3 regions of the Cellulosimicrobium sp. MI9406 genome follow, and region 1 is predicted to be linked to each of the others. Evidence: predicted binding sites of a transcription regulator. Region 1 holds the regulator's gene; each other region holds the start of a gene.

What was found. Region 1 encodes Rex, which represses fermentation and respiration genes when NADH is low (regulators of the CRP and FNR family bind a similar motif). Its sites were predicted from a motif close to CTTGTGAANNNNTTCACAAG; they were not measured.
Region 2: a site for Rex is predicted at 3,488-3,507, ahead of adhE (bifunctional acetaldehyde-CoA/alcohol dehydrogenase). Genes of this name have one in related genera too.
Region 3: a site for Rex is predicted at 2,100-2,119, ahead of mqo (malate dehydrogenase (quinone)). Genes of this name have one in related genera too.

What each region holds. Positions count from the first base shown of each region.
Region 1 is NZ_JALIZI010000003.1:38,480-48,689, reverse strand. Features, by position in the region: gene MT994_RS05915 (acetoin utilization protein AcuC) at 1-655, shown strand, start outside; gene MT994_RS05910 (AURKAIP1/COX24 domain-containing protein) at 841-939, shown strand; gene MT994_RS05905 (HAD-IB family hydrolase) at 1,034-1,906, opposite strand; gene MT994_RS05900 (glutaredoxin family protein) at 1,956-2,246, shown strand; gene MT994_RS05895 (redox-sensing transcriptional repressor Rex) at 2,303-2,977, shown strand; gene MT994_RS05890 (YceI family protein) at 3,098-3,649, opposite strand; gene MT994_RS05885 (MarR family transcriptional regulator) at 3,813-4,340, shown strand; gene MT994_RS05880 (histidine phosphatase family protein) at 4,412-5,083, shown strand; gene MT994_RS05875 (TlpA disulfide reductase family protein) at 5,295-5,870, shown strand; gene MT994_RS05870 (cytochrome c biogenesis protein CcdA) at 5,966-6,721, shown strand; gene MT994_RS05865 (cytochrome c biogenesis protein ResB) at 6,723-8,654, shown strand; gene ccsB (c-type cytochrome biogenesis protein CcsB) at 8,651-9,682, shown strand; gene MT994_RS05855 (PLD nuclease N-terminal domain-containing protein) at 9,881-10,210, opposite strand, start outside.
Region 2 is NZ_JALIZI010000012.1:41,018-51,227, forward strand. Features, by position in the region: gene MT994_RS18925 (hypothetical protein) at 1-155, opposite strand, end outside; gene MT994_RS18930 (helix-turn-helix transcriptional regulator) at 220-441, opposite strand; gene adhE (bifunctional acetaldehyde-CoA/alcohol dehydrogenase) at 656-3,400, opposite strand; gene MT994_RS18940 (prolyl oligopeptidase family serine peptidase) at 3,607-5,829, shown strand; gene MT994_RS18945 (glycosyl hydrolase family 65 protein) at 5,923-8,400, opposite strand; gene MT994_RS18950 (beta-phosphoglucomutase family hydrolase) at 8,397-9,185, opposite strand; gene MT994_RS18955 (hypothetical protein) at 9,354-10,210, opposite strand, start outside.
Region 3 is NZ_JALIZI010000002.1:553,919-564,128, forward strand. Features, by position in the region: gene MT994_RS05505 (TetR/AcrR family transcriptional regulator) at 1-246, shown strand, start outside; gene MT994_RS05510 (pyridoxal 5'-phosphate synthase) at 243-917, shown strand; gene MT994_RS05515 (maleylpyruvate isomerase family mycothiol-dependent enzyme) at 908-1,840, shown strand; gene mqo (malate dehydrogenase (quinone)) at 2,134-3,654, shown strand; gene MT994_RS05525 (hypothetical protein) at 3,823-4,245, opposite strand; gene MT994_RS05530 (helix-turn-helix domain-containing protein) at 4,336-5,289, shown strand; gene MT994_RS05535 (acyl-CoA desaturase) at 5,443-6,552, shown strand; gene MT994_RS05540 (siderophore-interacting protein) at 6,606-7,433, opposite strand; gene MT994_RS05545 (SCO4848 family membrane protein) at 7,606-7,824, shown strand; gene MT994_RS05550 (GPP34 family phosphoprotein) at 7,914-8,660, opposite strand; gene MT994_RS05555 (ABC transporter permease) at 8,758-9,477, opposite strand; gene MT994_RS05560 (ABC transporter ATP-binding protein) at 9,513-10,210, opposite strand, start outside.

The DNA.
Region 1 (10,210 bases):
CGGCGTCGAGGAGGCGTTCTGGGACGACCCGCGTGTCCTCACCGTCTCCGTCCACCAGAGCGGCGCGACGCTCTTCCCCGGGACGGGCCACCCGACCGACCTCGGGGGCCCCGGCGCCGAGGGGACGGCGGTCAACGTCGCGCTCCCGCGCCGCACCGACGGCGCCCGCTGGCTGCGCGCGGTCGACGCCGTCGTGCCGCCCGTGCTGCGCGCGTTCCGCCCCGAGGTGCTCGTCACCCAGCACGGGTGCGACGCGCACGGCGAGGACCCGTTGTCCGACCTCGACGTGTCCGTCGACGCGCAGCGCACGGCCACGACCTGGATGCACGGGCTCGCGCACGAGCTGACCGACGGGCGGTGGCTCGCGCTCGGCGGGGGCGGGTACGCGATCGCGCGCGTCGTGCCGCTCGTGTGGTCGGCCGTCGTGGGGGAGGTCGTGCACCGGCCCGTCACCGCGGGCGTGCCCCTGCCCGCGGAGTGGCGCGAGCGCGTCGCGGAGGTCGCCGGGTTCGACGCACCGCTCGCGTTCGGGCCCGAGGTCGAGGTCCGGCGGTGGAGCAGCGGGTACGACCCGGACGACGACGTCGACCGCGCCGTCGCGGCCACGCGCCGGGCCGTCTTCCCGCTGCTGGGCCTCGACGCGCACTTCGACTGAGACGCCCCGCGACCGGTCGCGTACCGTGGCACGGGCGCGAGCGGGTAGGCTAGGGGGCGGATTTCTCTCGTGTTGGTCGGCTTGCGGCGCCCTCGTGGTCGCCGGGGCCCCGATCAACCGTGGACCACCCGCGGCCGGTCGACCGGTCGCCGACCGACACGCCGCTCGAGCATTGCGAGGACCGTATGGGCTCCGTCATCAAGAAGCGCCGCAAGCGCATGGCCAAGAAGAAGCACCGCAAGCTGCTTCGCAAGACGCGTCACCAGCGTCGCAACAAGAAGTGACGTCGCGCGCGTCCTGACGCGCCGACCCGTCGTCGAGCCCGGCCCCTCCCGAGGGACCGGGCTCGACGCGTTTCCGGGCGCGGCCCGGGCGGGGTCAGAGGCGGGCGATGCGCCGGTCGACGGCGCGGCGCACCGAGCGCAGGACGAGCGCGGCGGCCCAGGCGGCGCCGGCCCAGCTCGCGGTGCGGACGCTGCTGCGCGCGACGCGGCGCCGGCGCCCGCGGAACTCGCGGATGGGCCAGCCGACGTCCTGCGCGTGGCGGCGCAGGCGGGCGTCGGGGTTGATGGGGCACGGGTGCCCCACGGCCTCCATCATCGTGACGTCGTTGAGCGAGTCGCCGTACGCGTACGACGCCTCGAGGTCGATGTCCTCGCGCTCGGCGAGCGCCCGCACCCCGGCGGCCTTCGCGCGGCCGTGCATCATGTCGCCGACGAGCCGTCCCGTGTAGAAGCCGTCCTCGTGCTCGGCGACGGTGCCGAGCGCGCCCGTCGTCCCGAGCCGGCGCGCGATGAGCTCGCCGATCTCGACGGGGGTCGCGGAGACGAGCCACACCTGGTGCCCGGCCGCCAGGTGCTCGTCGAGGAGGCGACGCGTGCCGGGGTAGATGCGCAGCGACAGGACGGTGTCGTAGACCTCCTCGCCGATCGCGGTGACCTCGGCGACGGAGCGCCCGGCGATGAGCGCGAGCGCGCGCGACCGGATGCGGTCGATCTGCTGCTTGTTCTCGCCGAACACGAGGTACCGGGCCTGGTGCACGGCGAAGCGCACGATGTCGAGCGTCGAGAAGAACTCGCGCTGGTACAGGGCACGCGCGAGGTGGAACGACGAGGCGCCGCGGATGATCGTGTTGTCGACGTCGAAGAACGCGGCGGTGCGGTGCGGCGGCCCGGGAGCGCGCGCGGGCGCCTCCTCGGGGAGCGTCGGCCGGGAGGTCGGGTCGGGGCCCGGGCCGGGAGACGTCGCCATGCCTCCACTCTAGGCGGTCGGGCTGCCGGGGCCTCGTACCCTGGGAGGCGTGAGCACCTCCGACGCCCCCGCCCCCGTCCTGCTGTTCGGCCGCGCGGGCTGTCACCTGTGCGACGACGCGCGGACGGTCGTCGAGGCCGTGTGCGCCGACGCGGGCGTCGCGTGGGCGGAGGTCGACCTGGACGCGCCGGGCACGGACCCGGCGCTGCGCGAGCAGTACGGCGAGTACGTGCCGGTCGTCACGGTCGGCGGGGTGCAGCAGGGGTTCTGGCGCGTGGACGCGCGCCGGCTGGCGCGTGCGGTGGCCCGGATTTCGGCGCCGCGCGCGGACCTGGGATGATTCCTCCCGTGGAGCGTGACCGTCGACGAGGACGGTCCCTGGACGACGGAGTGACGGTGGCTGAGCAGGTAGTCGGTGAGGTGACGGCGCCGGGGATCCCGAGCGCGACGGTGGCGCGGCTCCCGTCCTACCTGCGCGCGCTGCGGGACCTCGTGGCGCGGGGCGTCGGGACGACGTCGTCGGTCGAGCTCGCGGAGCTGTCCGGCGTGGGCCCGGCGCAGCTGCGCAAGGACCTGTCGTTCCTCGGGTCGTTCGGCACGCGCGGCGTGGGCTACGACGTCGACTCGCTGGCGCAGTACATCACCGAGGCCCTGGGCCTCGTCGACGAGCACCGCATCGCGATCGTCGGGATCGGCAACCTGGGGCACGCGCTCGCGAACTACTCGGGCTACGAGCAGCGCGGCTTCCACGTGGCGGCGCTCCTCGACGCGTCGCCGGACGTCGTCGGGACGCGGGCCGCGGGGCTCGTCGTCGAGCACGTCGACGCGCTCGAGGAGGTCGTGGAGCGCGAGAAGGTGTCGATCGTCGTCCTCGCGACGCCTGCGGCGCACGCCCAGGCGGTCGCGGACCGCGTGGTCGCGGCGGGGGTGCGCGAGATCCTCAACTTCGCGCCGCGCGCGCTCCAGGTCCCGGCGGACGTCGACGTGCGCGGCGTCGACGTCGGCAGCGAGCTGCAGATCCTCGCGTTCCACTCGCAGGCCCGCGCCCTCGCGGCGTCGCAGGAGCGCTGAGCGGCCCCGGCGCCCGGACCCGGGGACGACGAAGGGCCGCGTGCCGGTGCACGCGGCCCCTCGGGGCGGCACCCCTGCCGGAGGGCGCCGGTCTCGCCCGGGACGTGCCCGGGACGACGGTCAGGCCTGCTTGATGGCCGAGACGTCGAGCGCGATCTTGATCTTGTCGCCGACGAGCACGCCGCCGGTCTCGAGCGCGGCGTTCCAGGTGAGGCCGAACTCCTTGCGCGAGATCTCGGTGGTCGCCTCGAAGCCGGCGCGCGGGTTGCCGAACGGGTCGGTCGCGGTGCCCGCGAACTCCGTCTCGAGCTCGACCGGCTTGGTGACGCCGTTGATCGTCAGGTCGCCGGCCACGACGTAGTCGTCGCCGTCGCCCGTGATGCGCGTCGACGTGAACGTCCACGTCGGCTTGTTCTCCGCGTCCCAGAAGTCGGCGCTGCGCAGGTGGTTGTCGCGGTTCTCGTCGCCCGTGCTCACGGACGCGGCGTCGAGCTGGGCGGTCACGGACGTCGACTCGAGGTCGTCGCCGACGGTGATCGTGCCGTCGGTGATCGCGAGGGTGCCGCGGACCTTCGAGATCCCGGCGTGGCGGACGGTGAACGACGCCTGCGAGTGCGACGCGTCGAGGGCGTAGGTACCGGCGGTGAGGCCGGCGGGCAGCGACGAGGCCATGGGTGCTCCTGCGGGTGGTCGGGGTCCTGGCGGACCAAGTGGTTGAACGTTCAACTTCGGAACGAGCGTATCAACAGCACCCCTCGGTCCGTCTATTCCCGTGGGGTGGAACAATGTTCCGACGCCCCCACGCCCCCAGCCCCTCCCGCACCGCCGAGGACCCATGACCCGCAACGACGTCGACACCCCGACGGCGAGCACCGTCCGCACCCCCGCAGTCCCCGCCGTCGAGCCGCGCTGGCTCGACGCGGAGCAGCAGCGCCTGTGGCGCGCGTACCTCGACGGGACCGTGCGCTTCATCGAGGCGCTCGGCCGGGACCACGAGGAACGGTCCGAGGTCTCGCTCAACGAGTACGAGCTGCTCGTGCGCCTCTCCGAGAGCCCCGACCACACGCTGCGCATGTCGGCGCTCGCGGACGGGCTCGCCCGCTCGCGCAGCCGCGTGACGCACACCGTCGCGCGCATGGAGGCGCGCGGCCTGGTCCGGCGCTCCGCGAGCTCGGGCGACCGCCGCGGCGTGAACTGCGCGATGACGAGCGAGGGCTACCGCGTGCTCGTCGCGTCGGCGCCCGCCCACGTGGCGGCCGTGCGCCGGTACCTGGTCGACGTGCTCACGCCGGAGCAGTTCCGGGCGCTGGGCGAGGCGATGGCGGCCGTCGCGGAGGCGTGCAAGGCCGACCGGGACGCCTGACCGCCTCTCCCGGCCCGTCGCGCCGACCCGCGGTGGCGTGCGCTCGCCCCGAGTGCGGGACACTGGTGGGCATGGTCTCCACCATCGTCCACCTCCTGCGCCACGGCGAGGTCCACAACCCCGACGGCGTCCTCTACGGCCGGATCCCCGGCTACCACCTCTCCGAGCGCGGCCACGAGATGGCCCGCCGCGTCGCCGCGCACCTCGCGGGCGAGCCCGGGCCCGACGGCACGTCGCGCCCCCGCGCCGACCTCACGGTCGTCGTGGCCTCGCCGCTGCAGCGCGCGCAGGAGACCGCGACGCCTGCCGCCGAGGCGTTCGGGCTCGAGCTGGGCACGGACGAGCGGCTCATCGAGGCCGCGAACCACTTCGAGGGCAAGACCTTCGGCGTCGGGGACGGCTCGCTGCGGCACCCGCAGCACTGGCCCTACCTGTGGAACCCGTTCCGCCCCTCGTGGGGCGAGCCGTACGTGGAGCAGGTCGCGCGCATGCGGGCCGCCGTCGCCGACGCGCGGGACAAGGCGGCCGGGCACGAGGCGCTGCTCGTCAGCCACCAGCTCCCGGTGTGGCTCACGCGCCTGAGCTTCGAGAACCGCCGGCTCTGGCACGACCCGCGCAAGCGCGAGTGCTCGCTCGCGTCGCTCACGTCGCTGCACTTCGAGGACGACCGCCTGGTCGGCCTGCACTACACCGAGCCGGTCGCGGACCTCCTCCCGGGCGCGGCGACCGTCTCCGGGGCGTGACGTCGGTCATGTCCAGCGCTGTCGCTACGGCCGTCGCGCCCGAACTGCACGGTTCGGGCGTGGCGGAGGTCACGTCTCTCAGGTCCCGTTCAGGAAGCGCGGGCAGGGTGCGTCCCGTGATGCCGTCGTGACCGCCGACTCGCGCGCGCGTGCCGCGCGCCCCCTCTCCGTCGAGGCGCGGGCCGCTGCCCTGCCCTCGCGTCGGCGACCCGTGCGCCGCGCGCTGGCGGGCGCCGTCGTGCTCGCCGCGACCCTCGGTCTCGCGGCGTGCGCCCAGGACTCCGGCGCCACGACCGACGTCGTGGGCCAGGGCTTCGTCTCGGGCGACGGGTCGGTCCGCACGTGGGACGCCGACGAGCGCGGCGACGTCGTCGCGCTCACGGGCACGGACTACGAGGGCGAGCAGGTCGACACGAGCGCGTGGCTGGGGGACGTCGTCGTGCTCAACACCTGGTACGCGGCGTGCGCACCCTGCCGGGCCGAGGCGCCCGACCTCGTGGCGCTCGCCAACGACCGCGCCGACGACGGCGTGCAGGTGCTGGGGATCAACACGACCGACGAGGCGGGCGCCGCTCAGGCGTTCCAGCGTCGGTTCGACGTCCCCTACCCGTCGATCGACGACCGGTCCGGCGAGGTCGTCGCGGCGCTCTCGGGCACCGTCCCGCTCCAGGCCGTGCCGTCCACCGTCGTGCTCGACCGCGAGGGCCGCGTCGCGGCGCGCGTCATCGGGCTCGTCGAGGGGTCGACGCTCACCGCCCTGGTCGACGACGTCCTCGCCGAGAGCTGACCGTGCCCGTCCTCACGCCCCTCGCCGCCGCGGTCCCCGCGGGCGCCGCGTCGAGCATCGGCGACACCTTCGCGACGACCGTGTGGAGCGGCTCGATGCTGCTCGCGGTGCCCGTCGCGGTCATCGCGGGCCTCGTCTCGTTCGCGTCGCCGTGCGTGCTGCCGCTCGTGCCGGGGTACGTCGGCTACGTCTCGGGCATGGCCGCCGCCACCACCGGCGACGGGGGCAAGGCGTCCGGGGGCACGACGACGGCCACCCGGGTCGCGGCACCGAGCCGGGGCCGCGTGCTCGCGGGGGTCGGGCTGTTCGTCGCCGGGTTCACGCTCGTGTTCGTGGCGCTCATGTTCGCGGCGGGCGCGATCGGCGTGCACCTGGTCCGCTGGGAGGACGTCATCACGCGCGTGCTCGGCGTGGTCGTCATCCTCATGGGCTTCGCGTTCCTCGGCGCGCTGCCCTTCCTCCAGCGCGAGCGGCGCCTGCACGTGAGCCCGCAGGCCGGGCTGTGGGGGGCGCCGCTGCTCGGCATCGTGTTCGGGCTCGGCTGGACCCCGTGCCTCGGCCCGACGCTCGTCGCCGTCCAGGCGCTGTCGCTCAGCGAGGCGTCGGCGGGGCGCGGCGCGATCCTCGGCGTCGCGTACTGCCTCGGGCTGGGCGTGCCCTTCCTCCTCATCGCGCTGGGGCTGCAGAGCTCGCAGCGCATGCTCGGGTTCCTGCGCCGGCACCGTCTCGCGATCATGCGGATCGGCGGCGGGCTGCTGGTGCTCATCGGTCTGGCGCTGGTCACGGGCCTGTGGACGACGTGGACGACGTCGCTGCAGGGCTGGATCGGCGGATACGTGACGGTGGTGTGAGATGAGCCGGCGGACCGGGGAGCCCGGGAACAGCGAGCAGGCCGAGCAGGTCGAGAAGGCCGAGAAGGCCGGCACGACCGTGCGGACGGGCTACCGCCCCGAGGGCATCGACGACGCGTTCTCCGCGGGCGACGGCCCGGGGGAGCGGACGCCGTCGGGCGGGAAGGGCGGCGCGGGGGGCGACGGCGGCCCGGCGCTCCCGTCGCTCGGGTGGCGCGGTGCGCTGCGCTGGACGTGGCGCCAGCTCACGAGCATGCGCGTCGCGCTCATGCTCCTCATGCTGCTCGCGGTCGCGGCGGTGCCCGGGTCGGTCCTGCCGCAGCGCCCGCAGGACCCGGCGGCGGTGCTGCGCTACCTCCAGGAGAACCCCACGACGGGGGAGTGGCTCGACCGGCTCGGCTTCTTCGACGTCTACGCGTCGGTGTGGTTCTCGGCGATCTACATCCTGCTGTTCGTGTCGCTCGTCGGGTGCATCCTGCCGCGCACCAAGGCGCACCTCCAGGCGCTGCGCTCCCGCCCGCCCCGCACGCCCCGCCGCTTCGACCGGTTCCCCGCGCAGGGCCGCGCTGTCACGGACGCGACGCCCGACGAGGTCGTCGAGGCGGCGAGCACGCACCTGCGCGGCCGTCTGTCCTGGCTCCCGACCTTCCGCGTCGACACCGGCGCCGAGGACGCGACGCCCGCCCGCGGGCGCGCCGCCGCCCGGCCCGCCGCGCGGACGGTGTCCGCGGAGCGCGGGTACCTGCGCGAGACCGGGAACCTGCTGTTCCACCTGTCCCTCGTCGGGCTGCTCGTCGCGGTCGCGACCGGCCAGCTCCTGCACTACCGCGGCCAGGCCATCGTCACCGAGGGCCGCGGCTTCGCGAACGCGGTCGTCGACTACGACACGTTCGAGAACGGCGCCTGGTTCCGCCCGTCGTCGCTCGTCCCGTTCTCCATGACGCTCGACGCGTTCGAGTCGGAGTTCGCGGCCGACGCCGCCGCGTTCGCCCAGTCGCGCGACTTCACGGCGTTCGTCACGGTGCGCGACCCCGACGGCGCCCGCCACGAGGAGACCATCAAGGTCAACCACCCGCTCACCGCGGGCGGCGCGAAGATCTACCTCCAGGGCAACGGGTTCGCGCCCGAGGTGACGGTGCGCGACGCCGACGGCGAGACCGCGTTCTCGGGCCGCGTGCCGTTCCTGCCGGAGGACACGATGTACACGTCGCGCGGCGTCATCAAGGTGCCCGACGTGTCGGACGGCCTCGACCAGATCGGCCTCGTCGGGTACTTCCTGCCGACGGCCGAGATCAGCGAGGACGGCGAGACGGCGGCCTCGATCTACCCGCAGCCCATCAACCCGCTCCTCGTGCTCGAGGTGTACCGGGGCGACCTGGGCCTCGACGAGGGCCTGCCCCAGAACGTCTACCGCCTCGACACCGACGACCTCACGCCGTCGGTCGACGAAGACGGCGAGCGGGTGAAGATCCTCGTCGCGCCCGGCGAGACCGTCGACCTCCCCGACGGGCTCGGCACCATCACGTTCGACTCCCTGCCGCGCTACGTGGCCCTCGACCTGCGGCACGACCCGTCGCTCACGTGGGTGCTCGTCTTCTCGCTCGGCGCCCTGCTGGGCCTCGCCGTCTCCCTGTTCACGCCCCGCCGCCGCGTCTGGGTGCGCGCGTGGCGCGAGGAGGTGCCCGGCACGGGCGACGACGACGCCCCGCGCGAGCGGACCGTCGTCGCCGTCGCGGGGCTCGCCCGGGGCGACGACGCCGGGCTGCAGGGCGAGGTCGACTCGCTTCTCGCCGCGCTCCCGGGCGTGGCACCATCGGACGAGGGCGACCTCACCTCGTCGCCGGGGCGTGCCCCGGCGGACGGCACCCGCCCCACCGGGCGTCCCGCACAGGACCCGACCTCGCGCGACCGCGCACGAAAGGCTGACCGATGACCCTCGCCGAGCTGAGCCAGGACCTCGTCTGGGCCGCAGCGACCGCGCTGACCGTCGCGCTCGTCGCGTTCGCGATCGACCTCGCGCGCCTCGCGGGCCGCGCGGACCTCGAACGGGCCGACGCCCGGGCCGGCGCGCGCGAGCGCTCCGGGGACCGCGCCGAGGTGCTCACCGCTGCGGGCGCCTCGTCGGCCTCTCCGTACGGGCCCGGCACGACGGACGCCGCCGACGCGGACCCGTCGGACGCCGCGCCGCCGTCGCGCAAGGCCGCGAACATCGGCGTCTCGCTGACGTGGCTCGGTACCGCGCTGCTGCTCGTCGCGATCGTCACGCGCGGGGTCGCGGCCGGGCGCACCCCCTGGGCCAACATGTACGAGTTCACGCTCGTGGGCACGTTCGTCGCGCTCGCGGCGTTCCTCGCCGTCTCCCTCAAGCGCGACGTGCGCTTCCTGGGCTCGTTCGTCACGGGGCTGTCGGTCCTGTTCCTCGTGCTCGCCCAGAACGCGTTCTTCGTCGTCGCGACGGGCGTGCAGCCGGCGCTCCAGTCCTACTGGCTCGTCATCCACGTCGGGGTCGCGATCATCGCGACGGGCATCTTCACCGTCGCGTTCGTCACCTCGGTGCTCCAGCTCCTGCGCGACTCGCGCGACTCGGGCAACGCGTTCCTCGGGGCCCGCGGGTGGCGCTGGCTCGACTCGACGCCGGGCGCTCTCCAGCTCGAGGCCCTGAGCTTCCGGCTCAACGCGGTGGCGTTCGTGCTGTGGACGTTCACGATCATCGGCGGGGCGATCTGGGCCGAGCACGCGTGGGGCCGCTACTGGGGCTGGGACCCCAAGGAGGTCTGGAGCTTCGTCGTCTGGATCGTCTACGCGGCGTACCTGCACGCGCGCACGACCCGCGGGTGGTCCGGCCGCCGCGCGGCGTACTTCGTGATCGTCGGCTACGCGTGCGTGCTCTTCAACTTCACCGGCGTCAACCTGCTGTTCAACGGCAAGCACTCGTACTCGGGCCTCAACCCGGGCGACTGACCGACCGCTGCGCAGCACGACGGCGCAGCACGACGAAGGGGGCCGCCGTCCGATCCGGACGGTGGCCCCCTTCGTCATGCCGCGGGCTGGGTGGGGCGAGACTCGTGGTGCTGCGGGCTGGGCGGTGCGAGCGTCGTGGTGTCGCGGACGGCGGTGCGAGCCTCGTCGTCGCGGGAGCCTCGGGTCGCGCCAGGCGCCTCAGCGCGTCGCGTCGTCGCCGTCCTCCGAGGGGTTGCTCGCGCCGGGGCGGCGCGCGTCGCCGTCGTCGGTGCGCTCGTCCCCGGGCGTCGCGTCCGTGGCCGGAGCGTCGTCGGCGGGCGCCGGGGAGTCGTCGCGCGCCTGGCGGCGCTGCTGCTGCTCGAGCCGCCAGAGGAACTCGGGGTCGTCGTCGGGCGCGACGGGCGCGTTGCGCCGACGCCGCGCGCCCCCGGCGGCCGAGCCGGGGCCGGGGCGGCCGGCGGGGCGGGAGCGCGCGCCGGACCGCGACGCCGAGCGCTTGACGAGGATCCACGCGATGGGACCGAGGAA
Region 2 (10,210 bases), on a different contig from region 1:
TCCGGGCCGAGGTGCTTGCGGTCGTGCGGGTGGTCGCCCTCCTCGTGGACGGCCACGCACCACGGCGGGCAGTCGTCCACCTGCCAGGACGGCCTCCCGAGCGGCGAAGCCCACACTGCTGATCCCCCTGTCGTGCTGTCGAGCACGTCGGTCATGCCGATCACCTCCCCGGCGACGGGACCATGATGCCGGGGGCGTCCGACACGCCGGACCGCGCCGTTACGAAGGCGGTGGACGGAGGAGCGAGACGGGGTCGACGTCGAGCCGCTCGGCGAGCTTCTCGACCGAGCGGAGGGTCAGGTTGCGCTCCCCGCGCTCGACCCCGCCCATGTAGGTCCGGTGGACGCCGAGGAACTCGGCGAAGTCCTCCTGGCTCATCCCGCGGCCGACCCGGAGGGTCCGCAGGTTCTCACCCAGCGCGCGCTGCAGATCTCCTTGCACGCGTGCAACCGTCACCCAGCGCTACTCCTCGGTCTACAGACTTATCAGTATCACCCCGTTCCCGAACGACCCCTCCCCCCGCTCCGCGAGGGGCGCCCGCGCGACGCGTGCTACTCATAGATAGCACACTGCGGGCCCCCCGTCACACGACGGAGCCCGACGGCGGAAGGGGACTCGCGCCGTCGGGCTCCGGGTTTCGTGGGGCCGGGAAGGGTCAGCCGGCCGCCACGCTCCCGGCAGGCGGGGTCGCCGCCTGCCCGTCCTCGGTGCTCGCGCCCTCGTGGGCCGCGAGACGCTCTGCCCGCACGACCTCGCGGCTGCTGCCGCGGTAGGCCGCGACGAGGATGTCGCGCATGTCCTCCAGGACCGGCATCCGCGGGTTCGCCGGGGCGCACTGGTCCTCGAACGACCGGAGCGCGAGGTCGTCCAGGCGGCTCATGAACGCGCGCTCGTCGACCCCCTGCGCGGCGAACGTCGCCTCGATGCCCACCTTGGCGCGCAGCTCCTCGACCGCCTTCGCGTACGACTCGACGCCCTCCTCCGGGGTGGAGGCCGGCAGCCCGAGGTGCTTCGCGATCTCCTGGAACCGCTCCGGGGCCACGTAGCGCTCGTACTTGGGCCAGCTCGTGAGCTTCGTGGGCACCTGGCCGTTGTAGCGGATCACGTGCGGCAGGAGCACCGCGTTGGTGCGCCCGTGCACGAGGTGGAAGGTCGAGCCCACGGTGTGCGCCATGGCGTGCACGATGCCGAGCATCGCCGAGCCGAACGCCATGCCCGCGATGGTCGCCGCGTTGTGCATCTTCTCGCGGGCCTTCGGGGCCGCCGCGCCCTGCGTGACCGAGTCCTCGATGTGCTCGAAGACCATCTTGATCGCCTGCAGGCACAACCCGTCGGTGAAGTCGTTCGCGTAGACGGAGACGAACGCCTCGGTCGCGTGCGTGAGGGCGTCGAAGCCCGAGTCGGCCGCGAGCTTCGCCGGCATGGTGTCCGTGAGCACGGGGTCGACGATGGCGACGGTCGGCGTGAGCGCGTAGTCCGCGAGCGGGTACTTGAAGCCCGTCTCCGGGTCGGTGATGACCGCGAACGGTGTCACCTCCGCGCCGGTGCCCGACGACGTCGGGATGCACACGAGCTTCGCCCTCCCCCCGAGCTCCGGGAACTTGTAGGCGCGCTTGCGCACGTCGAAGAACTTCTCCCGCATGTCGGAGAACTCGATCTCCGGGTGCTCGTACCGCAGCCACATGACCTTGGCGGCGTCCATCGGCGACCCGCCGCCGATCGCGATGATCGTGTCGGGCTCGAAGTCGCGCATCGACTCCGCGCCGCGGTTCACGGTGCCGACGCTCGGCTCCGGCTCGACCGCGTCGATGATCTGGATCGCGACCTTCTCCTCGCGGCGGGCGAGGACGTCGAGCACGCGGTCGACGACGCCGATGCGGCTCATGACCTTGTCGGTGACGATCGTGACGCGGTGCACGTCGCGCATCTGCGCGAGGTACTGGATCGAGTTCGGCTCGAAGTACGTCTTGGCGGGCACCTTGAACCACTGCATGTTGTTGTTGCGCCGCCCGATCCGCTTGACGTTGATGAGGTTGACCGCCGACACGTTGTTCGACACCGAGTTCGCGCCGTAGCTGCCGCAGCCGAGCGTGAGCGACGGGAGCAGCGCGTTGTAGATGTCGCCGATGCCGCCGAGCGACGTCGGGCTGTTCCACAGCACGCGCACGGCCTTCACGCGCGACCCGTACCGCTCGACGAGCGCCTCGTCGGACGTGTGGATCGCGGCCGAGTGGCCCAGGCCGTCGAGCTCGACCATGCGCTCCGCGAGGCGGACGCCGTGCTCGGTGTCGCGTGCCCGCAGGACGGCCAGGACGGGCGTGAGCTTCTCGCGGCTCAGCGGCTCGTCGGGGCCGACGTCGTCGATCTCCGCGAGGATGATCGACGTGTCGTCGGGGACCTCGAACCCGGCCTCGCGCGCGATCCACACCGGCGACTTGCCCACGACCTTCGGGTTGAGCTTCGCCCCCGCGCAGTTCGTGCCGTTCGCCTCGACCCCGAAGATCAGGCGCTCGAGCATCGCCTTCTCGGCGGGCGTCACCCGGTAGGCGTGCAGGCGGGCGAGCTCGCGCATCGCGTCGTCGTAGATCACGTCGTCGAGGATGAGCGCCTGCTCCGAGGCGCACACCATGCCGTTGTCGAACGCCTTCGACATGACGACGTCGTTGATCGCGCGGCCGAGGTCGGCGCTCTTCTCGACGTAGGCGGGGACGTTGCCGGCCCCGACGCCGAGCGCCGGCTTGCCGGCCGAGTAGGCCGCGCGGACCATGCCGTTGCCGCCCGTGGCGAGGATGAGCGCGACGCCCGGGTGGTGCATGAGCGTGTTGGTCGCCTCGATCGACGGGTGCTCGACCCACTGGATGCAGTCGTCGGGCGCGCCGGCCGCGACCGCGGCGTCACGCACGATGCGGGCCGCCTCGACCGACGAGCGCTGCGCGCTCGGGTGGAACGCGAACACCACGGGGTTGCGCGTCTTGAGCGCGATGAGCGACTTGAAGATCGTGGTCGACGTCGGGTTCGTCACCGGCGTCACGGCGCACACGACGCCGACGGGCTCGGCGATCTCGACGACGCCCGTGAGCTCGTCGCGACCGATGACGCCGACCGTCTTGAGGTTCGCCATCGAGTTGGGCACGTGCTCGCACGCGAAGATGTTCTTCGTCGCCTTGTCCTCGAAGACGCCGCGCCCGGTCTCGGCGACGGCCATCTGCGCGAGGTGGCCGTGCTGGTGCAGGCCGGCGACGGACGCCTTGAGGACGATCCGGTCGACGTCCTCCTGCGTGAGGCTCATGTACTGGTCGAGCGCCTTGCGGGCCCGCTCGACGAGGACGTCGATCTCGTGCGTCGTGCGGGTGTCCTCGGTGCGGTTCTCGACCTTCGTGCTGGCGCTCTTCGCGCTCATGCGTCCCCTCCGGTGCCCGACCTCGCCGGGCGTCGGCCGCGGGTGTGCCGGGGCCGGGATGCCCCGGCTCCTTCGGCGGTCTCTCTACTTGTGAAGGTTTTCACAAGCCGCGCGTCCCCACAAGGGTCCGGCCCCGATGCGGGCCGAAGGTCCCCGCCTCCTCGTGACCTCCGCACCGCGGCCAGCGCGCCGTAGGGTGGGTGACCATGACCGCCGAGCAGACGACGAGCCCCTCGCCCGCGACCGAGAGCCGCGCCGCGACCGACCGACCGGACGGCACCCCCCACGACCCGTACCTCTGGCTCGAGGACGTCGAGGGCGACGAGGCGCTGGCCTGGGTCCGCGCCCGCAACGCCGAGGTCGCCGACACGCTCGAGACCGCCGACGAGTTCGCCGCGACCGAGCGTGCGATCCGCGAGGTGCTCGACTCCGACGCGAAGATCCCCGAGGTCTCGAAGATCGGCGACCGGTACTACAACTTCTGGCGCGACGCGCAGCACGAGCGCGGCGTCTGGCGGCGCACGACGCTCGAGTCCTACCGCACCGACGACCCGGAGTGGGAGACCGTCCTCGACCTCGACGCGCTCGCCGCGGCCGAGGGCGAGTCGTGGGTCTGGCACGGCGCGAGCGTCCTGCGCCCGACGCCGGAGCAGCTCGCCGCGGGCGAGCCGTGGCGGCACGCGCTCGTCGAGCTCTCCCCCGGCGGCTCCGACGCCGACGTCACGCGCGAGTTCGACCTCGTGGAGAAGCGGTTCGTCGCGCCGGAGGACGGCGGCTTCCACCGCGCCGAGGCCAAGGGCTCGCTCGGCTGGATCGACGCCGACACCGTCTACGTCTTCACCGACTTCGGCCAAGGCACGCTCACGCCGTCCGGGTACCCGCGCGTGGTCAAGCGCTGGACGCGCGGCACCCCGCTCGACGGCGCGGTGACCGTCTACGAGGGCACCGACGACGACATGTACATCTCCGCCTGGCGCTCGCACACGCCCGGGTTCGAGCGCGACTTCGTGCACCGCTCCAAGGCGTTCTACTCCGACGAGCTCTACCTCGCCGAGCGCGCCGGCACGCCCGAGCAGCGACTGACGAAGATCGACGTCCCCGACTCCGCCGAGGTCGGCGTGCGGCGCGAGTGGCTGCTCGTCGAGCTGCGCGACGACTGGACCGTCGGCGGCACGACGTACCGCGCCGGGTCGCTCCTCGCGGCCCGGTTCGACGACTTCCTCGCGGGCGACCGCGGCTTCACCGTGCTCTTCGAGCCCACGGCGACGACGTCGCTCGCCGGCGCCACGTGGACGCGCCACCACCTCGTCGTCAACGTGCTCGACGACGTGAAGAACCGGCTGCACGTGCTGACGCCGCCGGACGCCGCCGCGCCCGGGGGCGCCGTCGGGCAGGAGGCCGCGGACGCGCCGTGGGTGCGCTCGGAGATCCCGGGCCTGCCCGCGCTGGGCACCGTCGCCGTCGGGGCGGTCGACCCCGTCGACACCGACGACCTCTGGCTCGTCACGACCGACTACCTCACGCCGACGACGCTCTCGCTCCTGTCGCTCGGCGAGCACCCGGGCGACGCGGGCGCGCCCGAGGTCGTCAAGTCCAACCCCGCGTTCTTCGACGCCGACGGCATGACGGTCGCGCAGCACTTCGCCACGTCCGACGACGGCACCCGCGTGCCGTACTTCGTCGTGGGCCGCGCGGACCTCGTCGCGGGGGCGGGCGACGGCGGCAGCGGAACCGGTACCGCGCCCACGCTCCTGTACGGGTACGGCGGCTTCGAGATCTCGCTCACGCCCGCGTACTCCGGCGCGCTCGGCCGCGCGTGGCTGTCGCAGGGCGGCGTCTACGTCGTGGCGAACATCCGCGGCGGCGGCGAGTACGGGCCCGCCTGGCACCAGGCCGCGCTCAAGGCGAACCGGCACCGCGCCTACGAGGACTTCGCCGCCGTCGCGCGCGACCTCGTCGCCCGCGGGATCACCACGCCCGAGCACCTGGGGATGGAGGGCCGCTCCAACGGCGGCCTGCTCGCCGGCAACATGCTCACGCAGTACCCCGAGCTGTTCGGCGCCGTCATCGTCGGCGTGCCGCTGCTCGACATGCGCCGCTACACGAAGCTCCTCGCGGGGGCGTCGTGGGCCGCGGAGTACGGCGACCCGGACGACCCCGAGCAGTGGGAGTTCCTCCGCACGTTCTCGCCGTACCACCTGTTCGACGCCGAGCGCGACTACCCGCCCGTGCTGTTCACGACGTCGACCAAGGACGACCGCGTCCACCCGGGCCACGCGCGCAAGCTCGCCGCGAAGATGCTCGGCGAGGGCAAGGACGTCACGTACTACGAGAACATCGAGGGCGGCCACGGCGGCGCCGCGAACAACGCCCAGGCCGCGCACATGGCCGCGGTGCACTACCGCTTCCTCGCCGAGCGCCTCGGCTGACCGGGCGCTCCCCCCGGGCCGAGCAGGTGGTCCTGGCGCGTCCGCGAGACCGGACGCGCCAGGACCACCTGGTCGGCGAGGTGCGGGCGGGCCTCAGGAGTGCGGCACCGTCGCGGTGATGAGGGTGCCGTCCTCGCGGCGGTTGCCGGAGAGGGCGCGCAGGCTCGGGCGGCCCGGCCTGACCGGGCCCTGGCCGTCGAGCGCGACGCGCGCGACCTCGCCCGGGACGACCTTCACCTGCTCGCCGCGCACGACGACCTGAGCGCCGTCGCCGGTCTCGGCGTCGAGCTCGATCGCGTCGGGCAGCACGGTGACGCGCAGCCGCGAGCCGCGCCACTGCACGCGGAACGTGAGCGACTCCCACTCCTGGGGCAGGCGCGGGTCGAACGTGAGGTCGCCCTCCGAGTCGCGCATGCCGCCGAACCCGTACGCGAGCGCGGACCACGTGCCGCCCGCGGACGCGACGTGCACGCCGTCGGACGCGTTGGCGTGCAGGTTCGCGAGGTCGACGAAGATCGACGACACGAAGTACTCGAGCGCGAGCTCGTGGTACCCCACCTCGGCGGCGACGATGGACTGCACGACGCCCGAGAGCGTCGAGTCGCCCGTGGTCAACGGGTCGTAGTACTCGAAGTCGGCGAGCTTCTCCTCGGCGCTGAAGTGCTGCCCCTGGAGGAACAGCGCGAGCACGACGTCGGCCTGCTTGAGCACCTGGTAGCGGTAGATGACGAGCGGGTGGTAGTGCAGCAGGAGGGGCCGCTTGTCCTCGGGCGTGTGCGCGAGGTCCCAGATCTCGCGCTCGAGGAAGTGCGAGTCCTGCGGGTGGATGCCGATGCTCTCGGCGTACGGGATCGACATGTGGTCGGCCGCGCGGACCCACTCCGCGGCCTCGTACGCGCCGAGCGAGAGCCGGTCCACGAGACGCGCGTAGTCCTCGGGGTGGTCGGCCTTCATGCGCTCGACGACGTACGCCGCGGCGCGCAGGTTGAAGCGCGCCATGACGTTCGTGAAGAGGTTGTCGTTGACCACGGTCGTGTACTCGTCCGGCCCGGTGACGCCGTGGATGTGGAAGTTGTCGTCGCCGTTGGCGCGCCAGAAGCCGAGGTCCTCCCACATGCGCGCGGTCTCGACGAGGATGTCGGCGGCCTCGCGGCGCAGGAAGTCCTCGTCGCCCGTCGCGCGCACGTACTGCACGAGCGCGTAGCTCACGTCGGCGTCGATGTGGTACTGCGCCGTCCCGGCCGCGTAGTAGGCGGACGCCTCCTCGCCGTTGATCGTGCGCCAGGGGAAGAGCGCGCCCTTCTGCGACAGCTCCGCGGCGCGGCGCCGGGCGGCGTCGAGCATCTGGTAGCGGAAGCGCAGCGCATTGCGCGCGTACCGCGGGCTCGTGTACGTGAGGAACGGCAGGACGTAGATCTCGGTGTCCCAGAAGTAGTGCCCGCTGTACCCGGAGCCGGTGAGGCCCTTCGCGGGGACGCCGTTGCCCTCGGCGCGCGCCGTGGCCTGCGCGAGCTGGAACAGGTTCCAGCGCACGGCCTGCTGGACGCCCGGCTGGCCGGGGATCTCGACGTCGGAGCGGGCCCAGAAGTCGTCGAGCCACTCGCGCTGGAGCGCGAGCTGGGCCTCGACGCCGGTCTCGCGCGCCCGGTCGAGCGTGCGCCGGCAGCGGTCGACGAGCTCGCGCGACGGCACGCCGCGCGACGTGTGGTACGCGACGAGCTTGGTGAGCCGGATGGGCCGCCCGGGCTCGGCGTGCACGCGGAAGACGTGCTTCGCGAGGTCGTCCTCGGCGAGCGTGCGCACGTCCCACTCGTTCTCGGTCTCGAGCAGGTCGTCGGCCGCGACGGCGAGCGTCATGCCGGAGTTGGTGCAGCGGTAGGACAGCACGAGGCGCTCGTCGTCGCCGAACTGCGTCTGCGGCTGCAGCACCCGGCCGGTGAACTGGTTCGTCTTGCGCGGGTCGAAGCCCTCCCCCAGCGACGCGGACCGCACGTGGTACTCGTCCTGGCCGTCCTGGCGGTTGAGGATCTGGGACGAGATCGCGACGGGCGCGGCCGCGTCGAGGAGCGTGACCTCGAACGTCATGACGGCGAGGTGGCGCTCGACGAACGACACCATGCGCTGCGAGCGGATCTGGACGCGCTTGCCCGACGGCGTGCGCCACAGCAGCTCGCGCCGCAGGACGCCGTCCTGGAGGTCGAGCGAGCGCTCGTAGTCGATGAGGTCCGCGACGGGCAGCAGGAGGGGCTCGTCGTCCACGTAGAGGCGGATGACCTTGGCGTCCGGCACGTTGACGATCGTCTGCCCGACGCGCGCGAAGCCGTACGCCTCCTCCGCGTGCCGGATGGGCCACGTCTCGTGGAAGCCGTTGACGAACGTGCCGTGCGAGTGGGACTCGCGGCCCTCCTCGACGTTGCCGCGCATGCCGAGGTAGCCGTTCGCGACGGCGAACAGCGTCTCGGTGACCCCCAGGTCCTCCGCGGAGAACTGCGACTCGACGAGCCGCCACGGGTCGGCCGGGAAGCGCAGGCGGTCGACGGTGCCGCGCTCGTCGGCGGTCCGGCGGATCACGCGCCCGCCTCCTCGTCGGCGGGGGCGGTCACGGCGGGACGGACGGCGTCGGCGGTCGCCTCGCGAGGACGGTCGAGGACCGTCGCGTCGAGCTCGCCGAGGTCGGCCACGACGACGTCGGCCCCGTGCGCGAGCAGCGCGTCCGCGCCGACCCCGCGGTCGACGCCGAGCACGAGCCCGAACCCGCCGGCCGCGCCGGCCTGCACCCCCGACAGCGCGTCCTCCACGACGACGGCCTCCGCGGCGGGGACGTCGAGCAGCTGGGCCGCGTACAGGTACGTGTCCGGTGCGGGCTTGCCGGCGACGTGCTCGCGCGCCGCGACGTTCCCGTCCACGACGACCGCGAACCGGTGCGTGAGCCCGGCCGCCGCGAGGACGGCGGGCGTGTTGCGCGACGACGACACGACGGCGACCGCCGCGCCCGCCGCGGTCACGGCGTCGAGGAACCGGACCGAGCCCGGGTACGGCGCGATGCCCTCCTCGGCGAACATGCGGTTGACGATCTCGTCCTTGCGGTTGCCGAGCGCGCACACGCTGGACTCCCCCGGCGCGTCCGTGACCTCGCCGCGCGGCAGCGTGACGCCCCGCGACGCGAGGAACGTCGCGACGCCGTCGTACCGCGGCTTCCCGTCGATCGACGCGAAGTAGTCCGCGGCGGTGTACGGGGCGAGGCCGTGCGCGGCGCAGTAGGGCGCGAACAGCCGTTCCCAGGCGCGCATGTGGAGCTCGGCGGTCGGCGTGAGGACGCCGTCGAGGTCGAACAGCACGGCTCGCAGGACGGGCATGGAGATCCTTCGCGGTGGGGGGACGAGGGTCTGCGCCCGGCCGTTCCCGCGCCGTCCGGAGGCCGCGGGACGGCCGTCCGCACGTCGCCGTCGTGACCGTCGCGCGAGGTCAAGCGTACGCACCCGGAGCCGTGCGCGGAAAGCGCTCAGGGCGTGTCCGGGCGACGCTCAGGCGTGGGCGCGCTCGGCCAGGACGTCGGCGACGCGGCCGAGGTTCGCGAGCAGCGCGCGGTGCTCGTCGGGCGTGCCGGCGACCCCGCGACCGGGGCCGCCGCCGACGCCGGACCGCGGCGCGCCGAGGAGCGTCACGTCGTCGAGCGCGGGCAGCCCGAGCCCGATGCGGCGCCACGGCACGCTGACGAGGTCGGCGAGCTCGCCCAGCGCCGGCCCCGCGCACTGCGAGACCTCCGCGGGCGGCAGCGCGGCCCAGAGGCGCACGCCGCGCTCGACCGCGCGCGCGACCGTCTCCCAGGACCGCTCGTCCCACGCGCCGAGCGTCAGGCCGACCGCGTCGGCGCCCGCGAGGACGACCGGCGCGACGCCCACCCAGGCGGGCCCCACGTGGACGACCGTCGACGCGGACGCGGCGCGCGCGGCGTCGAGCACCGGGCGCAGCCCGTCCACGAGGTCCGGGCCGGGGACGGCGCGCAGGCGCGAGTAGCCCGAGAACGTGGGCAGCACGCCCGCGCCCACCTGCGCGAGCAGCGGCTCGTCCACCTGCACGACGACGTCCGCCCCCGGGACCTGACGGCGCACCTGCGCGACGTGCTCGGCCACGCCCGCGGCGAGCGCCTCGACGACCTCGCGCACCGCGCCGCGGTCGGACAGCACGCGGTCGCCGCGCGCGAGGTACACCCCGGCGGCGAGCGTCCACGGCCCGGTGACCGTCACGGCGAGCGGCCCTGCGTACCCGGCGCCCGCGATGGCGAGCGCCTCCACGTCCTCGCGAATGTACGCCTCCGCGCGGCGCAGGTCCGCCCCGCCGTGGTCCGCGAGCTTCCAGCCGTGGGGGCCGAGCTCGACGG
Region 3 (10,210 bases), on a different contig from region 1:
GACGCCGCGCTCGCCGCTGAGGTGCGCGCCTACTTCCGCGGGCTCGTCGACCTGGCCGCCGCCGTCCTCGTCGAGGGCGGGCTGCCCGACGACGCGGCGCGCGACCGCGCGCACGCCGCCGTCGCCGTCGTGCAGGGCGGGTACGTCCTCGCGCGCGCCCTCGACGACCCGGACGCGATGTCCGCCGCCGCGCGGGGCTTCGTCGCCCTGCTCGACCCGCTCCCGACCACCTCGGAGGACGCATGACCGACGCCGACCGCCCGACCCTGCGCGAGCGCCTGCGCGCCCTGCCCGTCCTCGGCCCCGACCTCCCCGGTCTCGACGTCGACGCCGCACCCGACGACCCGGGCACGCTCTTCGTCCGCTGGCTCGACGACGCGATCGACGCCGGGCTGCCCGCACCGCACGCCGCCACCCTCTCGACCGCCGACGCGAGCGGCCGCGTGGACGCCCGGACCCTCATCCTCAAGGACGTCGACGGCGACGGGTGGGTCTTCGCGACGCGCGCCGACTCCCCCAAGGGCGTCGCGCTCGCGCAGAACCCGAACGCCGCCCTGACGTTCTTCTGGCGCGAGCACGGTCGGCAGGTCCGCGTGCGAGGACCCGTCGTGCCGCTGGACGCCGAGACGTCCGCCGCCGACTTCCTGGACCGGTCCGACTTCTCCCGCGCGACCGCCCTCGCCGGGTCGCAGAGCGCCCCGCTCGCGTCCCGCGCCGCCTACCGCGAGGCATGGGACGCCGCCCTCGACCGCGTGCGGGCGGAGCCCGGGCTCGTCCTCGACGCCTGGACCGCGTACGCGCTCGAGCCGACGAGCGTGGAGTTCTGGGCGTCGTCGGGCGCGGGCCAGACCCGCCTGCGGTACACCGCGGCGTCCGGCGCGCCGACCACCTGGACGAAGGAGCTGCTGTGGCCCTGACCGACGCCCCCGCCCTCACCCCGCCCGACGTCGAGGAGGTCCGGCGCGACGCGCGCGCCGCCCTCGACGCGGTGACCGACGCGGCGCGCGGGCTCGACGCCGCCGGGCTCGACGCGCCGTCGGCCCTGCCCGGGTGGTCGCGCAGCCACGTGCTCGCGCACGTCACCGCCATCGGCGAGGCCATGGCGCGGCAGGCCGAGCGCGCCGCGCGCGGCGAGCTCGTCGAGGTGTACGACGGCGGCGCGGCCGGGCGCGAGGACGGCATCCGGACGGGCGCGCTGCGCTCCGTCGCGCAGCACGTCGCGGCACTCGATGCGCTGGCCGACCGCCTCGACGCCGCGTGGCCCGCCGCCGGGTCCCCCGGGTGGTCCGCGCCGGTGACGTACCGCGACGGCACGGTCGCGGACGCGCTCGTGGCCTGGTGGCGCGAGGTGCGGATCCACGCGGTCGACCTCGACGCGGGCGTCGGTCTCGACTCCTGGCCTCCCGCGCTCGGGCTGCACCTCCTCGACTTCCTCGGGGTCCGGCTCGCGGACGACGTCGTGGTCGCGCTCGACGGGGAACCCGGAGACCTCGTCGTGGTCCCCGGCGGCGTCCACGTCGGACCGGGCGCTCTCCGCGTCGGACCGGGCGCCCTTCGCGTCGGACCGGGCGGCCTCCGCGTCGCTGCCGGACCTGAGCCCGCGTCCGAAGCCGAGCCCACGTCCGGGGCCGCGGCCTCGCCTGCGCCCGCGTCCGCGCCCGGCCGGGGCGCCGTCGTCGTCCACGGCCGCCTCACCGACGTCGCCGCCTGGCTCGCGGGCCGCGCCCCCGGCGCCGAGCCCACCGCCCGCCTCGCGGGCGAGCCCGTGAGCCTCCCCGAGATCGGCCCCTGGCCGTCCCCGTACTCCCCGCCGCAGGGGAACCCCACCCTCGCGAGGTAGAGCCCCGGTCGGCCCAGGTAGAGCCCAGGTCCGCCAGGTAGAGGCGTGGTCGGCTCGTGCACGCAGACCACGGCTCTACCTCGCGAGACCACGGCTCTACCTCGCAGGAGGACGGCTCGGGACCCGTGCTCTCCCTCGCGAGATCGTGGTGCGACCCGGGCGAACGCGGCCGGATCGCGCGGTACGCGACGTCCGACCTGCCCGGCTCGGGACCGAGGTCCCGCGAAAGTGTGACGCACGCCCGTGACGCACCGCACAGTTAGTGCACTCTTTCACAAGCGTAGGATCGACATGTGTCGAGTCGAGCGAGCAACCCCGCAAGCAGCGCAGACCAGATCGACGTAGCCCTCATCGGCGGTGGCATCATGAGCGCCACGCTCGGGGCACTCCTGAAGGTCTTGGAGCCCACCTGGACGGTGCGCATCTACGAGCGCCTGGACGCCGTGGCGCAGGAGTCGTCGAACCCGTGGAACAACGCCGGGACGGGTCACGCCGCCCTGTGCGAGCTGAACTACACGCCGGAGAAGCCGGACGGCTCGATCGACATCACCAAGGCGGTGAAGATCAACGAGCAGTTCGAGGTGTCGCGCGAGTTCTGGCACCACCTGCTCACGACGGGCGCGCTGCCGCAGCCCGCGAGCTTCATCTCCCGCACCCCTCACATGACCTTCGTGCGCGGCGCGGAGAACGTCGACTACCTGCGTCGCCGCTTCGAGACGCTGCGCCGCCACCCGCTGTTCAGCGAGCTCGAGTTCACGGACGACCCGGCGGTCATCGCCGAGTGGGCCCCGCTCCTGGTCGCCGAGCGCGACGGCGACGAGCCGGTCGCGGCGACGCGCGCGACGAGCGGGACCGACGTCGACTTCGGCGCCCTCACCGAGCAGCTCGTCGACTACCTCGTCTCGGAGGGCACGCAGCTCTACCTCGAGCACGAGGTGAAGAACCTCAAGAAGACGAAGGACGGCCGCTGGCGCCTGACGGTCAAGGACCGCTCGTGGAACGCCCCGAAGCGCCGCTCGACCGTCGAGGCCCGGTTCGTGTTCGTGGGCGCCGGCGGCGGCGCGCTCCCGCTGCTCCAGGCGGCCGGCATCCCGGAGGCGAAGGGCTACGGCGGCTTCCCGATCAGCGGTGAGTTCCTCCGCACGGACGACCCGGAGCTCGTCGCCCAGCACCAGGCGAAGGTCTACGGCAAGGCCGACGTCGGCTCGCCGCCCATGTCGGTCCCGCACCTGGACACGCGCGTCGTCGACGGCAAGACGTACCTGATGTTCGGCCCCTACGCCGGGTTCAGCCCCAAGTACCTCAAGAAGGGCAAGTACCTCGGGCTCTTCACGTCGCTGCGCCTGCACAACCTCGGCTCGATGGTCGGCGCGGGCCTGAAGAACCTCGACCTCACCCAGTACCTGGTGGGCCAGCTCCTCGCGAGCCCGGAGACCAAGTTCACCGCGCTCCAGGGCTTCATGCCGACGGCGCACCCCAAGCACTGGGAGACCATCACCGCGGGCCAGCGTGTCCAGGTGATCAAGAAGGACAAGGACGGCAAGGGCGTCCTCGAGTTCGGCACCGAGGTCATCGCGGCGTCCGACGGCTCGATCGCCGGCCTGCTCGGCGCCTCGCCGGGCGCCTCGACGGCCGTTCCCGCGATGATCGACCTGCTCGAGCGCTGCTTCCCCGCCCGCTTCACCAAGTGGCGCCCGGAGCTCGCGACGATGATCCCGAGCCTCGGCCACGCCCCGTGGGAGGCGCACGAGCTCGAGGGCCTCGACCAGCTCACGGGCGACGCGGACGTCGACGCGGTCGGCTCGCGCGCCTGACCCGAGCGCGACACCGCTCCCCCACGAACGGCCCGGACCTCCACGAGGTCCGGGCCGTTCGTGCGTCCGGAGACGCCGCACGCGGTCGAGCGGCGCGTGGCCGGGCGGCTCCGCACGCAAGGGCTCAGCGCGCGAGCGGCGTGGCCGGGCGGCTCCGCACGCGAGGGCTCAGTGCGCGAGCGGCGTGCCCCGGGTCCCCGGCCGCCGCGGCGCGGCGGGCGCGTTCGCCCCGGCGCGCCCGCCCGGCACGGCAGGAGCGGCGCGGACGCCGTCGCGCACGGCCGGGTTCGGCACGACGCGCCGCAGCACGAGCTCGGCCGCGACCTCGTGCGGGTCGACGACGGCGGCCGGCTCAGCCGGGCGCGACGCCGCGGCGCGCAGGTCGGCGTCCAGCCGCTGCGCGTCACGGTCCCAGCGCTCGCCGTGCACCGACCGGTCCCCGCGCGCGTCCCACGCGGCGCCGCCGGGCCACGCGCCGTCGGACCCGGCGGGGAACCACGGACGGGCCGGGTCCTCGCGGCGGACCGCGAGGGCCGCGACCGTCGGGCCGACGACGAGGAGAAGAGCCACCACACCCCAGAAGATGTCCATGGCTCCACCCTCGCGGCCCACGACCCGCGCCACGAGTGGCAGCACTGACACCTCTCGACAAGATCCTGCCAGCGGCGTAGCGTGCCGAGCATGGTGCGATCCGTCGCGGCCGTCGTGTGCGACGGCCTGGCCCCGTTCGAGTTCGGCGTCGTGTGCGAGGTCTTCGGCCTCGACCGCAGCGACGACGGCGTCCCGTCGTTCGACTTCCGCGTGTGCGGCCCGGTCGCGGGCCGTGCCGTCCGCACGTCGGTGGGCGCGCACGTCGTGCCCGACCACGACCTCTCCGCGACGGACGACGCGGACCTGGTCGTCGTGCCGGCGATCCGCATCGGGACCGACTACCCGCCCGAGGTGCTCGACGCCGTCCGCCGCGCGTCCGACCGCGGCGCCCTGCTGCTCAGCGTGTGCTCGGGCGTGTTCGTGCTCGCGGCCGCGGGCGTCATCGAGGGACGGCGGGTGACGACGCACTGGATGCACGCCGACGAGCTGCGCCGTCGTTACCCGAGCCTCGACATCGACCCCGACGTGCTCTTCGTCGACGACGGCAACCTCATCACGAGCGCCGGCACGGCGGCGGGGATCGACGCGTGCCTGCACCTCGTGCGCCGCGAGCTCGGGGCGCGGGTGGCGAACACGATCGCCCGGCGCATGGTCGTGCCGCCCCAGCGCGACGGCGGGCAGCGCCAGTTCATCGAGCGCCCGGTGCCCGAGTGCGAGGAGGACTCGTTCGGGGAGCTGCTGGAGTGGATGACCGACCACCTCGACGAGCCGCTCACCGTGCGCGACCTCGCCCGCCGGGCCCACACGTCCGAGCGCACGTTCGCGCGCGCGTTCGTCGCGCAGACCGGCACGACCCCGCTCGCGTGGCTGACGTCGCAACGCGTCGCGCACGCGCAGTCGCTGCTCGAGGAGTCCTCGCTGGACCTGGAGGAGGTCGCGCGGCGCAGCGGTTTCGGGTCGGCCGCGCTCCTGCGCCACCACTTCCGGCGGGCGGTCGGGATCACGCCGACGGAGTACCGCCAGACCTTCCGGTTCGCCGCCTGACCCCTCCGGAGGAGGTGTCGCTCCTTCGCGACTCCTTCACCCGGCCCCCTCGCGCGCGCAACCTACGGTCCCGTAGGGTGGGGTCATCTGCACGACGAGCACCTGCTCACCTCCGCGGCTGGGAAGTCGACACCGACACCCCTGCGAGGACACATGACCTCTGCCGCAGTGCGCCCGGGCTTCCGGGCCACCCGCCCTCGGACCGACGAACCTGGCGCCGTCACCAGCACCTACAGCGCACTGTCGCGCACGGTGCGCGACGCGGGCCTGCTCCACCGCACGCACGCCTACTACCTGTGGACCCTCGGGGTCCTCACGCTCGCGCTCGGCGGCGCGGTCGCCGGGTTCGTCCTCCTGGGCGACTCGTGGTTCCAGCTCCTCGTCGCCGGGGCGCTCGGCCTGATCCTCACCCAGTTCGCGTTCGTCGCGCACGAGGCGTCGCACCGGCAGGTCTTCGCGTCCGGCCGGGCGAACGACCGCCTCGGGAAGGTGCTCGCCAACGGCGTCGTCGGCATCAGCCACTCGTGGTGGATGAACAAGCACACGCGCCACCACGCGAACCCGAACCGCCGCGGCAAGGACCCGGACATCGCGCCCGACGTCGTCGTGTTCCTCGAGGAGGACGCGGAGGTCGCGAAGGGCTTCCGGGCCGTCATCAACCGCTACCAGGGCTGGCTGTTCTTCCCGCTCCTGACGCTCGAGGGCGTGAACCTGCACGTGCAGGCGTTCCGCTCGCTCCTCGCCGGCGGCCGCGCGCGCGGCGACATCCGCACGCGCGTCATCGAGATCGTCACCATCACGCTGCGCCTGTCGCTCTACGTCGGCGCGGTCGTCTGGTTCCTGCCGCTCGGCCTCGCCGCCGCCTTCCTGGGCGTCCAGCTCGCCGTCTTCGGCGTCTACATGGGGGCGTCGTTCGCCCCCAACCACAAGGGCATGGCGATCATCCCCGCCGACAGCAAGATCGACTTCCTGTCCAAGCAGGTCCTCACGTCGCGCAACATCCGCGGCGGCTGGTGGATGAACATCCTCATGGGCGGGCTCAACTTCCAGATCGAGCACCACCTGTTCCCGAGCATGCCGCGCCCGCACCTCGCCCGGGCGCGCGAGATCGTGCGCGAGCACTGCGCGCACCTCGGCCTGCCGTACACGGAGACGAGCCTCGTGCAGTCGTACGCGATCGTCGTCCGGTACCTCAACCGCGTGGGGCTCTCGGCACGCGACCCGTTCGACTGCCCGATGTTCCGCCAGCTCCGCCGGGTCTGACCGGCCCGGCCCGCCGCACGACGCCCCGCGCACGACGGCGCGCGCGGGGCACGTCAGGCGGACGCCGCGTGCCCGTGGCGCCAGTACCCGACGAAGTCGACCTGCGCCTTCGGCACGCCCCGGTCGTTGACCAGGTGGCGGCGCACGCCCGTCGCGAGCGCCGACTCCCCGACCGCGTACGCGTAGACGGGGTCGGCGGGCAGGTCGGCCGACCGTACGGCGTCGAGCGCGAGGCGGCCCGGCAGCGGGGCGTGGTCGCCGCCACCCGCGGGCCGCGCGCCGTCGCGCGCCAGCCAGCGCAGCTCGACGCCCGGGGGCACGCGGAACTCCTGGGCGTCCGACTCCTCGGGGACCTCGACCAGCGCGAGGCCGCGCGCGTCGTCGGGCAGGGACTCGCAGATCCCCGCGACCGCGGGCAGCCCGGTCTCGTCGGCGACGAGGAGCGTCCAGTCGTGCGGGACGCGCGGGTGGTAGCCGATCCCCTGGTCGAGCAGTCCGACCCGGTCCCCCGGCTCGGCGGACAGCGCGAACGACGACGCGGGGCCCGCGTCACCGTGCACGACGAAGTCCACGTCCAGCTCGCGCAGGTCCGGGCGCACGGCGCGCACGGTGTAGTTCCGCACCCAGGGGCGGCGTGCCCTGGGCGTGGCGAGGTACTGGACGTACCAGAGGCCCGACGCGCGGGTCGGCAGCCGCAGCGCGTCCTGGTCCTCGCGCGGGAGGAAGAGCCGGAACCACTGGTCGAACCCCAGCGGGGTGAAGAGGTCCAGCTCGTCTCCCCCGAGCGTGACCCGCACGACGTTCGGGCTGACCCGCTCGCGCCCGACGACGCTCAGCGTGACGACGTGCGCGTCCTGGGGCTTGACGGTCTTGACGGACACCGGCGGCTCCTCGTGCGGCACCCGGCTCCCCGGGCGGAACGGCGGCCCCGCGAGCGCGTCGACCACGAGAGAGGTTAGCCTCACCTCACGCCCGCGTCGATGTGCTGGATCCCACACCCTGCCCGCGGTCGCCCCGCCCGAGGCGCCCGACGCCCCCTGGCATGCTCGGGACGTGGAGATCCCCGTCGTCTGGTCCGTGGTCCTGCTCGTCACGGCCGCCTGGAACTTGCTCATCTGGCCGCGCTTCCTCCAGCGCATCGCCAAGGACCCCCGCTCGCGCGACGCCGACGGCCGCGCGACGCGCTTCCTCACCGTGCACGTCGTGCTCATCGCGGTCTCGCTCGTCCTCGCCCTCGCGGTCGGGGTCCTCGGCGTCCTCACGCTCGTCTGAGCGGGGCGTCGCGCGCCTGGATGCCCGGGGCGGGTCGCCCGAGACGGCCGCCGGGCCGCACCGTCGGGCGGACGACGGACCGCGCCGGGTCAGCGCCCGGCCGCCGCGGCGGCGGCGACGGCGGCCGCGGCCGTCGACGCCGTGATCGCCGCGGCCGTGCGCGCGACCGCCGTGGCGACGGCCTCCGGCCCCCACCGGCCGCGCTGGAGCTCCTGCGCCCGCGCCGCGGTGACCGAGTTCCACGGCAGGGGCGGCCGGAGCGACGGGAGCGCCCCGCTCGCCGAGAGCAGCCCGACGATCGCCGCCGTGCGCGCGTCGGGCGCCTCGCCGTCCTCCAGCACGCGCCGGACCCGGGCCCGCAGACGTGCCTCGTGCTCGGCGTCCGCCGCGGGCCAGCGCGTCGTGCGGAAGAGCCCGAGCACCGTGCGCTCCTCCCGGCGGACGAGGCCACGCGCGACCAGCCGCTCGATCACCTCGCGCCACAGGTCGGCGCCGAGCGCGACGAGCAGCGGCTGCACCCGCTGGGTCTTCGCCGCGACCGTGTCGAACGCCGCCTGCAGGAGCGGGTCGGGCAACGGTCCGTCGCCGACCGGGGTGACGCGCGGCCCGTTGAGGACGCCCGTGTCGTCGACCTCCACGCGGCCGAGCAGCGCGAGCTCGGTGAGCACCGCCCCGCCGAGCGTGTAGTACAGCGTCCCGGCCGCCTGGATCGACGCGCCGTCGTCGTCCAGGAGGAGCAGGAAGAGGTCGTCGACGACGAGCAGGTCGTCGCGGGCGGCTCCCCCGGCCGGGTCGGCGGGTGCGGCGGGTACGGGGCGGGGCGTGCGGTCGTCCATGGTGCGTCCTTCCGTGCAGGATGTCGGCGAGCGACGTGGTCGTCGGGCGAGGCCGAGAGCGCCGGGTGCGCGTGCGGTCGAGGGCGGTCCGGAGAGGTCAGCGTCGCGGCTCCCAGCGGAACATGCGGCCCGCGAGCGCGACGGCCACGACCACCCACGCGAGCGTCGGGGCGAGCAGCAGGAGCGAGTCGGAGAGCGAGGCACCGCCGTTCCAGGCGTCCACGACGAGCTCGGTCGCCGCGCCCCCGGGCAGGAGCCGCTTGAGCAGCGGCAGGCTCTCCGTCCCGGTGATGCCCACCCAGCTCGAGACCACCACCGTGCCGAGGCTCAGGGGCAGCGTCGTGACCTGGGCGTGCTCGGGCGAGGTCGTGATCCCGGCGGTCGCGATACCGAGGGCGAGCAGCATCGCGAACGTCGCGAGGACCGCGACCACGAGGAGGGGCGCGTCGTGCGGCGCGCCACCGACCGCGGCGAACACCGCGAGGATCACGGTCACCTGGACGACGGCGATCGCGCTCACCGGGAGCACGAGGCCGGACAGGATCGCCGCGTCCCCCACGGCGGTCGAGCGCAGCCGCTTGAGGAAGAGGTTCTGACGCCGCGAGGCCAGGGTGGTCACGGTCGTCGCGTAGAGGCTGAACGCCGCGATCGTCATGACGAGCACGGCAGCGACGTAGCCGAGGCTGCCGATGCGGGCGAAGACGTCGCGGAAGCCGATGAAGAACACGCTCGCGGCCACCGGCATGAGCAGCGACGTGACGAGCACGGGACGGTTGCGCACGAGCTGGACCAGCTCGCTGTGCGCGATGGGGAGCATGGGTACGGGTCCTCTCGGGTTCAGGGGGCGCGCCGTCAGGAGGACGACGACGCCGGGTCGGAGGTGACGGCGCGGAACACGTCGTCGAGACGGGTCGGCGCGGCGGACAGCCCGTGCAGCTCGACGCCGCCCGCGTCCGCCCAGTCGAGGAGCTGCTTGAGGTCGCGCTGGAGCTCGTACGTCTCGATCGACCACGACCGGTCCGCCAGGGGCGCCGCCTGCCGGGGCGGCGTCGGCGCGTCGGCCGGCAGCGAGAACCGGATGGAGGCGGGCAGGGAGCGCGTGAGCTCGTCGACCGTCCCCTCGTGCCGCAGCCGGCCGCGGTGCATGAGGCCGACCCGGTCGGCGCGCTGCTGCGCCTCCTCCAGGTAGTGGGTCGTCAGCACGACGGTCGCGCCGTCGTCGCGCAGCTCCTGCACCGCGGCCCAGAGCGCGTCGCGCGACGCGATGTCGAGACCGGTCGTGGGCTCGTCGAGGAACAGCAGCTCGGGGCGGCCATAGACGGCGGTCGCGAAGTCGAGCCGCCGCTTCTCCCCGCCGGACAGCTGCGCGACGCGCGTCCGCGCCGTGCGGCGCAGGTCGACGAGCCCGAGGACGCGGTCGACCGTGTCGGAGCGGCCGGAGAGCCGACCGACCAGCGCGACGGTCTCGGTGACGGTGAGGTCCGGGGAGAACCCGCTCTCCTGGAGCATGATGCCGGTGCGGGGACGCACGGCACGGCGGTCGGCGGGGC